Spirulina major PCC 6313: one gene and its partners. The protein of the gene in region 4 binds, or shares a complex with, the protein of the main gene of each other region. Links are inferred from orthologs where the notes say so. Each region holds a gene or a part of one and is shown on either strand. Other genes may lie near its edges. The genes, in order: ndhC, SPI6313_RS03515, nuoH and SPI6313_RS10820.

What was found.
Region 1: the proteins of SPI6313_RS10820 (region 4) and ndhC are in contact, whole or in part, in a cryo-EM structure (PDB 6ZJN), measured with the Thermus thermophilus proteins. The link is inferred for Spirulina major PCC 6313 from one-to-one orthologs. Residues at the interface, in WP_223903221.1 of Thermus thermophilus: Met26, Thr27, Asn29, Gly31, Pro32, His34; in WP_096411116.1 of Thermus thermophilus: Glu45, Ser46, Asn48, Pro50, Ala51, Gly52, Glu53.
Region 2: the proteins of SPI6313_RS10820 (region 4) and SPI6313_RS03515 are in contact, whole or in part, in a cryo-EM structure (PDB 6KHJ), measured with the Thermosynechococcus vestitus proteins. The link is inferred for Spirulina major PCC 6313 from one-to-one orthologs. Residues at the interface, in WP_011057128.1 of Thermosynechococcus vestitus: Pro17, His18, His19, Pro20, Ser21, Met22, Val25, Arg27, Met29, Thr31, Ile38, Asp39, Cys40, Glu41, Pro42, Val43, Ile44, Gly45, Tyr46, Leu47, His48, Arg49, Gly50, Met51, Lys53, Ile54, Asn57, Arg58, Pro65, Tyr66; in WP_011056552.1 of Thermosynechococcus vestitus: Leu46, Met47, Tyr48, Thr50, Ala51, Cys52, Phe54, Ile55, Glu56, Ala58, Ala59, Ile61, Gly62, Ser63, Arg64, Phe65, Asn76, Pro78, Thr89, Thr91, Lys93, Met94, Ala97, Leu101, Met123, Phe124, Ser126, Asp127, Ser128, Tyr129.
Region 3: the proteins of SPI6313_RS10820 (region 4) and nuoH are in contact, whole or in part, in a cryo-EM structure (PDB 6ZJN), measured with the Thermus thermophilus proteins. The link is inferred for Spirulina major PCC 6313 from one-to-one orthologs. Residues at the interface, in WP_223903221.1 of Thermus thermophilus: Pro35, Ser36, Asp139, Gly141, Ala142; in WP_096411122.1 of Thermus thermophilus: Ala224, Glu225, Gln226, Glu227, Ala295, Trp297, Phe298, Arg299.

The regions. Positions count from the first base shown.
Region 1 is NZ_KV878783.1:773,145-776,283, forward strand. The notes cover bases 152-3,139. They hold ndhC (photosynthetic/respiratory NAD(P)H-quinone oxidoreductase subunit C), read left to right. Parts: upstream 152-1,458; coding sequence 1,459-1,821; downstream 1,822-3,139. Other genes in these bases: SPI6313_RS03500 (Pvc16 family protein), read left to right, coding at 152-1,008; SPI6313_RS03505 (hypothetical protein), read left to right, coding at 1,089-1,343; SPI6313_RS03515 (NADH dehydrogenase subunit K), read left to right, coding at 1,818-2,546; SPI6313_RS03520 (NAD(P)H-quinone oxidoreductase subunit J), read left to right, coding at 2,539-3,069. In the rest of the region: more of SPI6313_RS03500, read left to right, coding at 1-151. UniProt on the Escherichia coli protein: NDH-1 shuttles electrons from NADH, via FMN and iron-sulfur (Fe-S) centers, to quinones in the respiratory chain. The immediate electron acceptor for the enzyme in this species is believed to be ubiquinone.
Region 2 is NZ_KV878783.1:773,969-776,976, forward strand. What follows is about bases 1-2,857. They hold SPI6313_RS03515 (NADH dehydrogenase subunit K), read left to right. Parts: upstream 1-993; coding sequence 994-1,722; downstream 1,723-2,857. Other genes in these bases: SPI6313_RS03500 (Pvc16 family protein), read left to right, coding at 1-184; SPI6313_RS03505 (hypothetical protein), read left to right, coding at 265-519; ndhC (photosynthetic/respiratory NAD(P)H-quinone oxidoreductase subunit C), read left to right, coding at 635-997; SPI6313_RS03520 (NAD(P)H-quinone oxidoreductase subunit J), read left to right, coding at 1,715-2,245; SPI6313_RS03525 (DEAD/DEAH box helicase), read right to left, coding at 2,414-2,857. Outside these bases: more of SPI6313_RS03525, read right to left, coding at 2,858-3,008. UniProt on the Escherichia coli protein: NDH-1 shuttles electrons from NADH, via FMN and iron-sulfur (Fe-S) centers, to quinones in the respiratory chain. The immediate electron acceptor for the enzyme in this species is ubiquinone.
Region 3 is NZ_KV878783.1:2,990,896-2,993,823, forward strand. Bases 83-2,859 are described here. They hold nuoH (NADH-quinone oxidoreductase subunit NuoH), read right to left. Parts: upstream 2,142-2,859; coding sequence 1,023-2,141; downstream 83-1,022. Other genes in these bases: SPI6313_RS13140 (NADH-quinone oxidoreductase subunit J), read right to left, coding at 83-304; ndhI (NAD(P)H-quinone oxidoreductase subunit I), read right to left, coding at 391-996; SPI6313_RS13155 (response regulator), read right to left, coding at 2,303-2,859. Also shown: more of SPI6313_RS13140, read right to left, coding at 1-82; more of SPI6313_RS13155, read right to left, coding at 2,860-2,928. UniProt on the Escherichia coli protein: NDH-1 shuttles electrons from NADH, via FMN and iron-sulfur (Fe-S) centers, to quinones in the respiratory chain. The immediate electron acceptor for the enzyme in this species is believed to be ubiquinone.
Region 4 is NZ_KV878783.1:2,471,663-2,474,708, forward strand. The notes cover bases 52-2,946. They hold SPI6313_RS10820 (NAD(P)H-quinone oxidoreductase subunit H), read left to right. Parts: upstream 52-854; coding sequence 855-2,039; downstream 2,040-2,946. Other genes in these bases: SPI6313_RS10815 (DUF262 domain-containing protein), read right to left, coding at 52-328; acsF (magnesium-protoporphyrin IX monomethyl ester (oxidative) cyclase), read left to right, coding at 2,252-2,946. In the rest of the region: more of SPI6313_RS10815, read right to left, coding at 1-51; more of acsF, read left to right, coding at 2,947-3,046.

The DNA of each region.
Region 1 (3,139 bases), 1.7 Mb from region 4 along the record:
ATGATTAGCTGCTACGGTAACGATGCCGAACTCGAACCCCAACGCCTTTTAGGAAGCGTGATCCGCACCCTCACGGACTACAAAATCATTTCGCGAGACCTGATTCACGACACCCTCGAAGATGCCAACCTGGACTATCTCAGCAATTCTGACCTCTCCGAACAGTTTGCCGAAATTGCCTTCGCGCCCCTGAATTTGACCCTCGATGAACTGTCAAAAGTCTGGTCGGTGTTTTTCCAAACGCCCTATTGTCTATCGGTGGCCTACAAAGCAACGGTGGCGATGATCGAAGGAGAAGCCACGGGGGAAGCACCGCTACCGGTGAGCGATCGCCAATACGGCGGCACGTCCCCCCTCGCCGGTCAACCGCAAATCACGGAGGTAATCAGCGATCGCGGTCGCTTCTACCCGATCGAAACCAGCAGCACCCTCCGCATCCGCGGCCAACATCTCAACGGCCCCGACACCTTCATCCGCATCGGCGCGATCGAAGCCGCCCCCACCGAACAGAGCGCCGATCAACTCCTCCTCAACCTCGCCACCCTGCCCACGGATCAACTCCGCGCCGGCATTCAAAGCCTCCAAGTGGTCTATCGCCAAGCCAAGGCCGACAATGGCAAACCCGCCCCCCGCGTCGAATCCAACACCACCCCTTTCGTCCTCCGTCCCACGGTGCAACACCTGGAGGTGGGGCAACTCACCGGCACAGCCCGGCGAGGGCGTAACGGCACGGTCACCGTGGAGAGCAATCTCCCGATGCTCCCTGAGCAGCGGGTGACCCTCTCGCTCCATGAGTGGTCTACGAATGATCCGGCGACCTACCTTTTTGAAGCCTCGGCCCGAGATGCGATCGCTACCGTTGTGGACATTCCGATCAAAAACGTCAAACCGGGGGACTATCTCGTCCGTCTCCATGTCGATGGGGCCGAGAGTTGCCTAGAGGTGGATCAAGATCCGGAGAGCGACACCTATGGCTGGTATGTCGGCCCCCGCTTACTGATGGTTTAAGCAAAGCTTAGGAGTGGATTGACTAATTCTTTCTGATGCTTCAGATTTAACGCAATTTCTTATCAACCTGATTACAAGGAATGATGATGGCGAGTTACTTGATCAAAGTTGCCGGTTTAGGATTTATTCATAAAAATTGGAAGACGGAAGAACCCCGCTTCTGCGCCGCCCAAGCCACCGCGAAAACCTGGACAACACGCAAAGCCGCCATTGGCTTCGGTTCTGAGCAGCTTACCCCCCGTCTCAAAATAGGCTGGGAACTCTGGGAACTCGACGATGAGACCCTAGAACCGGTCATTTTGCCCCGGTCTCTGTTTGAAAGCCAGCGCGGCTAGGATGCGACCCAGACCGCGCCCCGTTCTGCCAGTTATGATCTTTAGATCAACCCGACGATCGGCATGAAGTTCTATAATTAGGCCTTGTTAAGCGCAGCATTATAGGGAAATCCAAGTGTTTCACCTCAGTGGTTACGAATATTTTTTAGGCTTTCTCCTGATCGCCAGTTCCGTTCCGATCTTGTCGCTGATTGCGTCGAAAATCTTGCGCCCTCGTACCGGCGGGCCAGAGCGGCGCACCACCTACGAATCGGGAATGGAGCCTATCGGCGGAGCATGGATTCAATTCAACATCCGGTACTATATGTTCGCCCTTGTGTTTGTGGTCTTCGATGTTGAAACCGTGTTTCTCTACCCGTGGGCCGTCGCCTTTAGTCAATTGGGTTTGCTAGCCTTTATAGAAGCCCTCATCTTCATCGCAATTTTGGTTGTTGCCTTGGTGTATGCATGGCGTAAAGGAGCGTTAGAGTGGTCATGAATTTAGAATCAATCGAACAGCAAAACGTTGAAAAAATCTTAAATCCGGTGGCCCGCACCGGGGTTACCCAAGACTTATCGGAAAATATCGTCCTCACCACCGTAGATGACCTCTACAACTGGGCGAAACTATCCAGCCTCTGGCCCTTACTCTACGGGACGGCTTGTTGTTTTATCGAGTTTGCCGCGATGATCGGCTCTCGGTTTGACTTTGACCGTTTTGGTCTGGTGCCGCGTTCGAGTCCCCGGCAGGCGGATCTTTTGATTACCGCCGGCACGATTACGATGAAAATGGCCCCGGCCTTGGTGCGGCTCTACGAAGAAATGCCCGAACCGAAGTATGTGATCGCTATGGGAGCCTGCACGATTACCGGCGGAATGTTCAGTGTGGATTCGCCCAGTGCGGTGCGGGGTGTGGATAAGTTGATTCCGGTGGATGTTTATATTCCCGGTTGTCCGCCGCGCCCGGAAGCGATTATGGATGCGATCGTAAAGCTGCGCAAAAAGGTGGCCAATGAGTCGATCCAAGAGCGGGCCACGGTGCTAGAGCAGCAGCATGAATATTACTGCACGACCCACAACATGAAGGTGACGGAGCCGATTTTGACTGGGGAATATTTGCGATCGCCCGATCGCCAAGCCCCTACCAAAGAACTCACCGAAGCCTACGGGCTGCCCATTGCCCCCACCCGTCAAGATGTGAAAGAAGAGGTTGATCGTGGCTGAAGACAACACTCCCAACAACGCCCCGGAAGAAGAATCCACCGCCCTTGTGGCCGGCCCGGCATCATCATGGCTCACCGAGAATGGCTTTGACCATGGTTTGCTCGAACCGGATCACCTCGGCATTGAGATGATCCAAGTGGAGGCGAAGGTGCTCCTGCCCATCTGCACCGCGCTTCGAGCTTACGGGTTCAACTATTTGCAATGTCAAGGGGGTTATGATCTAGGCCCCGGTAAAGAACTCGTCAGTTTTTACCATTTGGTGAAAGTCAGTGACGATGCCGAAAGTACCGAAGAAATTCGGGTTAAGGTGTTCGTGCCCCGCGACAATCCCCATGTGCCTTCGGTTTACTGGATTTGGAAGGCGGCGGACTGGCAAGAGCGGGAAACCTACGATATGTACGGTATTGTCTACGATGGCCATCCCAATTTGAAACGGTTATTGATGCCGGAAGATTGGATCGGTTGGCCCCTGCGCAAGGACTATATTTCTCCCGATTTTTACGAATTACAGGATGCCCATTAAGGGCGATCGCTCACCCCGTCCGGGTGCTTGGGTTTAAGATCATCCTGAACAGAAAAGAGTGAGTGTGACA
Region 2 (3,008 bases), 1.7 Mb from region 4 along the record:
TTTTGAAGCCTCGGCCCGAGATGCGATCGCTACCGTTGTGGACATTCCGATCAAAAACGTCAAACCGGGGGACTATCTCGTCCGTCTCCATGTCGATGGGGCCGAGAGTTGCCTAGAGGTGGATCAAGATCCGGAGAGCGACACCTATGGCTGGTATGTCGGCCCCCGCTTACTGATGGTTTAAGCAAAGCTTAGGAGTGGATTGACTAATTCTTTCTGATGCTTCAGATTTAACGCAATTTCTTATCAACCTGATTACAAGGAATGATGATGGCGAGTTACTTGATCAAAGTTGCCGGTTTAGGATTTATTCATAAAAATTGGAAGACGGAAGAACCCCGCTTCTGCGCCGCCCAAGCCACCGCGAAAACCTGGACAACACGCAAAGCCGCCATTGGCTTCGGTTCTGAGCAGCTTACCCCCCGTCTCAAAATAGGCTGGGAACTCTGGGAACTCGACGATGAGACCCTAGAACCGGTCATTTTGCCCCGGTCTCTGTTTGAAAGCCAGCGCGGCTAGGATGCGACCCAGACCGCGCCCCGTTCTGCCAGTTATGATCTTTAGATCAACCCGACGATCGGCATGAAGTTCTATAATTAGGCCTTGTTAAGCGCAGCATTATAGGGAAATCCAAGTGTTTCACCTCAGTGGTTACGAATATTTTTTAGGCTTTCTCCTGATCGCCAGTTCCGTTCCGATCTTGTCGCTGATTGCGTCGAAAATCTTGCGCCCTCGTACCGGCGGGCCAGAGCGGCGCACCACCTACGAATCGGGAATGGAGCCTATCGGCGGAGCATGGATTCAATTCAACATCCGGTACTATATGTTCGCCCTTGTGTTTGTGGTCTTCGATGTTGAAACCGTGTTTCTCTACCCGTGGGCCGTCGCCTTTAGTCAATTGGGTTTGCTAGCCTTTATAGAAGCCCTCATCTTCATCGCAATTTTGGTTGTTGCCTTGGTGTATGCATGGCGTAAAGGAGCGTTAGAGTGGTCATGAATTTAGAATCAATCGAACAGCAAAACGTTGAAAAAATCTTAAATCCGGTGGCCCGCACCGGGGTTACCCAAGACTTATCGGAAAATATCGTCCTCACCACCGTAGATGACCTCTACAACTGGGCGAAACTATCCAGCCTCTGGCCCTTACTCTACGGGACGGCTTGTTGTTTTATCGAGTTTGCCGCGATGATCGGCTCTCGGTTTGACTTTGACCGTTTTGGTCTGGTGCCGCGTTCGAGTCCCCGGCAGGCGGATCTTTTGATTACCGCCGGCACGATTACGATGAAAATGGCCCCGGCCTTGGTGCGGCTCTACGAAGAAATGCCCGAACCGAAGTATGTGATCGCTATGGGAGCCTGCACGATTACCGGCGGAATGTTCAGTGTGGATTCGCCCAGTGCGGTGCGGGGTGTGGATAAGTTGATTCCGGTGGATGTTTATATTCCCGGTTGTCCGCCGCGCCCGGAAGCGATTATGGATGCGATCGTAAAGCTGCGCAAAAAGGTGGCCAATGAGTCGATCCAAGAGCGGGCCACGGTGCTAGAGCAGCAGCATGAATATTACTGCACGACCCACAACATGAAGGTGACGGAGCCGATTTTGACTGGGGAATATTTGCGATCGCCCGATCGCCAAGCCCCTACCAAAGAACTCACCGAAGCCTACGGGCTGCCCATTGCCCCCACCCGTCAAGATGTGAAAGAAGAGGTTGATCGTGGCTGAAGACAACACTCCCAACAACGCCCCGGAAGAAGAATCCACCGCCCTTGTGGCCGGCCCGGCATCATCATGGCTCACCGAGAATGGCTTTGACCATGGTTTGCTCGAACCGGATCACCTCGGCATTGAGATGATCCAAGTGGAGGCGAAGGTGCTCCTGCCCATCTGCACCGCGCTTCGAGCTTACGGGTTCAACTATTTGCAATGTCAAGGGGGTTATGATCTAGGCCCCGGTAAAGAACTCGTCAGTTTTTACCATTTGGTGAAAGTCAGTGACGATGCCGAAAGTACCGAAGAAATTCGGGTTAAGGTGTTCGTGCCCCGCGACAATCCCCATGTGCCTTCGGTTTACTGGATTTGGAAGGCGGCGGACTGGCAAGAGCGGGAAACCTACGATATGTACGGTATTGTCTACGATGGCCATCCCAATTTGAAACGGTTATTGATGCCGGAAGATTGGATCGGTTGGCCCCTGCGCAAGGACTATATTTCTCCCGATTTTTACGAATTACAGGATGCCCATTAAGGGCGATCGCTCACCCCGTCCGGGTGCTTGGGTTTAAGATCATCCTGAACAGAAAAGAGTGAGTGTGACACACTCACTCTTTGGCATGAAGGGGAGATTTTTGCTTTAACCTCCCTTGCCGGCGTTGCGGTGAAAAGTCAGATTGTTTCTCTGGGTGCTGGGCATGGGTTAAATGCCCACATCAATGGGGAAGCGGCGCATTAGATCGACGGCGCGGCGGGCATTTTGGCGGATAGTGTCGGAGAGGCCGGGGACGTGGGGAATTTGGGACAGAAAGTCTACGGTACGCCGTAACATTCGCACCAAATCACCCTCATCAAAACTGCAATTGTCGCCCAGGGTTTCCCAGGTCACACCGAGGGCCCATTGTTCCATCACGCCGATGATATTAAGGGTTTCGTCTTCGAGCCAGACGGGAAGGGCGACTTTGTAGCGGTGCTGCACTTTGATCAACTCTTTACGGAGGGGGAGCAAGTTGGCCAGGGCCACGAGCACTGATTCCGGGGGGGCGTAGTTTGTCCAGCTATCGGGGCGGGGGGGTTCGCTGATCAGGCTATAGACAGCGGCGGCGAGTTCCGGGGGGCCGAGGGGATCGAGGTAGCCGGACATCAGGGCGAGGCCGAGCCAGAGTTCGTTATCGCCGCGAATGGCGGCGGCGGCTTGGCCGATTTCGGTGGGGTCGTATTCGATCAGGGCATCGAATTCGCGGAGGACTTTGACGAGGTTGGAGAAGTCGCGCCAATGTTGGGTTTGGTGTTCTTTG
Region 3 (2,928 bases), 520 kb from region 4 along the record:
ACGCCGTTGCCCCCTGTCGCAGCCATCGATTCCCCACGGGTTTGAAGGCTTCCTGCTTATTCACCAACATGATGGCAAACAGAATCAGCACATTCACCGCGCCCACATAGACCAGAATCTGCGCAGCCGCCACGAAGTCAGCATTGAGCAACACGTAAAGGCCTGAAATACAGAGAAAAACACCACCCAGCAAGAAGGCGGAGTAGACAATTTGGTCAAGGAGGACAACACCCAAGGCGGCAGCAATCATCAAAATGCCTAAGAGGGCAAAGGAAATCAGTTGAACATCTTCTGCTAAATTCACGCGAAATTATCTCCTAGAGGGGGTCGATGGGGGTGGGGGCATCGCAGACGACACCGCCCACAGAGACGGGATATCGAGGGCAGGGCTTAATCGCTTTTGTCCGTGTCATCAGGGCTAGGCTGGGCAGCGATCGCTTCAGGCCGTTGACCCGCTCGCTGCGCACCAGCCGGCAAATCATGGCCATCCACCACGCCCTTCGGCAGATAGGCAAACTCTCGAATCGGGGTCACCATCGGATCTTGCGTCACCTTGTAGGGCAAGCGTCCGAGGGCGACGCTGTCGTAGTTGAGTTCGTGGCGATCGTAAGTTGCCAACTCATACTCCTCCGTCATCGAGAGGCAATTCGTCGGACAGTATTCCACACAGTTCCCGCAGAAGATACAGACCCCAAAATCAATACTGTAGTGATTGAGCTTTTTCTTCTTCGTTTCTTTATCAAATTCCCAATCCACGATCGGTAAATTAATCGGGCAAACCCGCACACAGACTTCGCAGGAAATGCACTTATCAAACTCATAGTGAATCCGACCCCGATACCGTTCGGAGGGGATGAGTTTTTCGTAGGGATATTGCACCGTAACCGGTCGCCGCTGCATATGGTCAAAGGTAACGGAAAGACCCTGACCAATGAACTTTGCAGCTTGAACCGTCTCTTTGGCGTAGTCCCCGACTTGTTTGAGAAAGTTAAACATGAGGTTTCAGGGTAGGTAAACGAACATTAGCCACCAAAGGCCACCGGAAACACCAGCTTGAGACCAGCGGTGAGCAAAAGATTAACCAACGCAACCGGGAGTAAGAACTTCCAGCCAAGGTTTAACAGTTGGTCAATGCGCACACGGGGGAGCGTCCAGCGTAACAGGACCGCCAGGAAGACCAACACGTAGGCTTTGAGGATGGTCATGATGATCCCCAAGGATGCCGTCAGCATTTGTAACCAGGGGGTGGTTTCGCTGACTCCGAGCCAACCGGCGAGTTGATCGAGGGGAACGGGAAATTCCCAGCCGCCGAGGTAGAGGATGGCGACGATTAGAGCAGACAACACGAGGTTAATGTAAGACCCCACATAGAAGAGCGCAAATCGCATCCCAGAGTATTCGGTTTGATACCCAGCGACGAGTTCTTCTTCGGCTTCGGGAAGGTCAAAGGGAAGCCGTTCGCATTCGGCTAAGGCTGCAATCCAGAAAATCAGGAATCCCACCGGTTGCCGCCAGATATTCCAGCCCAAGATGCCGTAGCCGGATTGCTGTTCGACGATGTCGATGGTGCTGAGGCTGTTGGACATCATGACGACCGCTAACACCGCCAAGGCCAGGGGAATTTCGTAGCTGATCGACTGGGCAGCGGCGCGGAGTCCACCGAGGAGTGAGTATTTATTGTTGGAGGAGTACCCGGACATCAGCAGGCCGATGGGGGCAATGCTAGAGAGGGCGATCCACAGGAAGATCCCGACATTGAGGTCGGTGATCAAGAGGTTTTGTCCGAAAGGGACGATGAGATAGGAGAGGATGACGGGAATCACCACCAAGATGGGACCGAGGGTAAAGAGCCACGGGTCGGACTTGTTGGGGGTGACATCTTCTTTGAAGACGAGTTTAAGGCCATCCGCAACGGGTTGTAGGACACCGAGGGGGCCGGCAAATTCGGGGCCAATCCGTTGTTGTGCCGCTGCTGAGACTTTGCGCTCTAGCCAAACGGTGACAAGGACTCCGACGACGGCTCCGATGACCACGAGCACCATTGGAAGGGGTATCCAAAGGGCACGGGCGACATCCTGAGGGAGTCCGAATTCGGTCAGAGTCTGGATAAAGCTTCCTTGCAGATCGATTCCTGAATTCATGGATTTCAGCCGTTAACAGCGTTAGACGCAGGGATAATTCCTGCCGTGATTACTGATTATTCAGTATATCGTGGGACGTTGCCTGGTCTGACGTGAAGTGAGGGCGATCGCAAATATCAACCATGAGTTTGGCTAATCGATCCCAGTTGTTCGGCAACCGGTTAACCAAGACCATGTTTCGTTAAAATCCCCAAGACCTTCGGGCCATTAATCGGCTTACTCAAAAAGTCCGTCGCCCCCACCACCTTGGCCCGCACCCGATCCACTAAACCATCATTGCTGGTCAAAATCACCACCGGCAAGTCTTTAAACTGACCCACCCGGCGAATTTGGCTACAAATTTCATAACCGTTGGCAATGGGCATCATGAGATCGAGTAACACAAAATCCGGCTTCTTCTGCAACAGCGTCGGCAGGGCCTGCACCGCTTCTTGAATCCAGATCACCTCATAGCCTGCATTTTGGAGTAAGTCTTGGAGAGCATGACCGATTTGGGGGCTGTCATCAATGCAGATTACCCGGCCTTTGGAGGGGACAGATGCTTTGTCGGGCCGGGTCTCGGTGCGGGGTGGGAGGGCGGGATCGGGTGCGGCCTGGGGGGCGGGTCCAGGGATGTCGTTAACTTCGACGAGACCGATGTAGTGTTTCCGAATGTAGGGCAGGAGGGATTTTGTGATGCTAACTACATCACGTTTGAGCAAGATGGCAATATCCCGTAGGGTGCGCTTGCCGTTGACCAGTTCTGCCAGTTGTTGGTAGACCTTGGGGGGGGTGGAGCTTTGGAGGT
Region 4 (3,046 bases):
TATCACGTGCCAATCCAGCAGCAAGCGCAGTCAAACGTTGTTGTCCATCGACAACCCATAATGCTGAATTTGACTCTGGTGCATCGACTCTAACAGAACCATATCGTATGACAGAAGCAGGAGCATACGCTCTTCTCATCAAAAAAGAGCCAACAGGATACCCTTGATAGATGCTGTCAAAAAACAATTTCACGTCCCCTGATTCCCATCGGAGTGGGCGCTGAAAATCGGGAACTCGTATTAAGCCACGCTTAATTTCGCGAATTAATGCCTCAACCGTAAAAGTCTCTGCTTGGAGATGAAGCCGTTTTTTTTCTGATGCGGTCATAATTTCCCAGAAAGATCCTCAATTAAAGCGACTGTTGAGGTTCGTTTGTACTCTATATAGCTGTATTATATAAGTTTTACCTCAGCAGGTGGTAGGTTTCACATTCTGAGAAGGAATGACCGAGCTTAGTGTCACCCTAACTATGTATTAGACCGCGATCGCAGGATAACTCCCCTCAGCAGGGTGTTGTCAAGTATGTGCGATCTAACTCCGATACTATGGGTGATTCCAGCGATCGCAAGATAACACCCCCCTATGGGGATTTCTACCGCAATCAGAGTCAGTGCGATGAAAACACCACAGCAGCAGCCCAAGCGCCTCGACTGCGTCGGAACCACCGGCAGCCTCTTCGCCATCCGCCGAGTATCATTTCGATAAGGCATTCAAATCACCCAACACCCCGCCTCAATGGCCATCAAACGGATCGCAAGGCCCAGAGCTTTCTATAATGGTCAAAGCATACACCGACTAAAACATCGGGGTTACCGCCCCGCATCGCACATCAACAGAGGGAAACCGCCGATCTATGGCACAGATAGAAACCAGAACCGAACCCATGGTCTTGAACATGGGGCCACACCATCCCTCGATGCACGGCGTTCTACGACTCATCGTCACCCTCGACGGGGAAGACGTTCTCGACTGTGAACCCGTGATCGGCTACCTCCATCGAGGGATGGAAAAAATCGCCGAAAACCGTTCCACCGTGATGTTTGTCCCCTACGTCAGCCGTTGGGACTACGCCGCCGGAATGTTCAACGAGGCGATCACCGTCAACGCACCGGAAAAACTCGCGGATATTGAAGTCCCCAAGCGGGCGCAATATATTCGCGTCATCATGCTCGAACTCAATCGCATCGCCAACCACCTCCTGTGGCTTGGTCCCTTCCTCGCAGACGTGGGTGCACAAACCCCCTTCTTCTACATCTTCCGCGAACGAGAATTAATCTACGACCTGTGGGAAGCCGCCAGCGGAGCACGGTTGATCAATAACAACTATTTCCGCGTCGGTGGCGTTGCCGTCGATCTGCCCTACGGTTGGCTGGATAAATGTATCGACTTTTGCGATTACTTCCTGCCCAAAGTGGATGAATATGAAAAGTTGATCACCAATAACCCCATTTTCCGCCGCCGCATCGAAGGCGTGGGCACCATTGGCCGCGATGAAGCGATCAACTGGGGTCTGTCGGGGCCGATGTTGCGCGGTTCCGGGGTGAAGTGGGATCTGCGCAAGGTGGATCACTACGAATGTTACGACGATTTTGACTGGGATATCCAATGGGAAACCAGCGGCGACTGTATGGCGCGGTATCTGGTGCGGATTCGGGAAATGCGTGAGTCGGTGAAAATCATTCGCCAAGCCTGCGCCGGGATTCCGGGCGGCCCCTACGAGAACCTGGAAGCGAAACGGATGATGGAAGGCCGCAAGTCCGAATGGAACGGCTTTGATTATCAATACGTGGCGAAAAAAGTGGCTCCGACCTTTAAGATTCCGTCGGGTGAGCATTATGTCCGCCTCGAAAGTGGCAAGGGCGAACTGGGTGTGTATATTGTCGGCAATGACAATATCTTTCCCTGGCGTTTTAAGGTGCGTCCGCCCGATTTCAATAACTTGCAAATTCTGCCCCAACTCCTGAAGGGGGTGAAAGTTGCGGATATTATGGCGATTTTGGGCAGTATTGACGTGATTATGGGATCGGTGGATCGCTAGCTAGACCCTCTCCTCCCCTCGTGCCGTGGCAGAACCATGACCTGAGGGGAGAAGAGCGATCGCACCGCCTTAAGTAACAGTTCGTTACATTTAGTGAATGAGTAATTAACCCCACTCAAAAGCCTTGTTACACTGAAACACAGCCCACGGGCCGCCTAGACCTGCCCATCCTAGGTCATCTCACCAAACATTAGCATTTCTCGTTTAATACTATGGTAGCGACCGCTGAACAAGCCAAATTTGATGAAATCCGTCCGGGGGTAAAATCTCCCGCCAAAGAAACGATTCTCACGCCTCGGTTTTACACCACAGACTTCGACGAAATGGCCAAGATGGATCTATCCGTCAACGAAGACGAATTAAGAGCCATCATCGAAGAATTTCGCACTGACTATAATCAAAAGCACTTCGTTCGTGATGATCAATTTGCCCAATCGTGGGATCATATCGACGGTGCGCAACGCCAATTATTTATTGAATTTTTAGAACGGTCTTGTACCGCTGAATTTTCTGGGTTCTTACTTTATAAAGAATTGGGCCGTCGTCTCAAGACCAAAAACCCCCTCTTGGCCGAAGGCTTCACGCTGATGTCGCGGGACGAAGCACGTCATGCGGGTTTCCTCAATAAAGCGATGTCTGATTTTAATTTGTCGCTGGATTTGGGCTTTTTGACCAAGAGCCGTAGCTATACCTTCTTTAAGCCGAAGTTCATTTTCTACGCGACTTATTTGTCGGAGAAAATCGGCTATTGGCGTTATATCACGATCTATCGTCACCTTGAACAACACCCAGAGGATCGCATCTATCCGATTTTCAATTTCTTTGAAAATTGGTGTCAAGATGAAAACCGCCACGGCGATTTCTTTGATGCCTTGATGCGGGCGCAACCGAGCATTCTCAACGATTGGAAGGCGAAACTGTGGTGCCGGTTCTTTTTGTTGTCGGTGTTTGCGACGATGTATCTCAATGATATTCAACGCAAGGACTTTTACGCGGCGTTGGGTTTG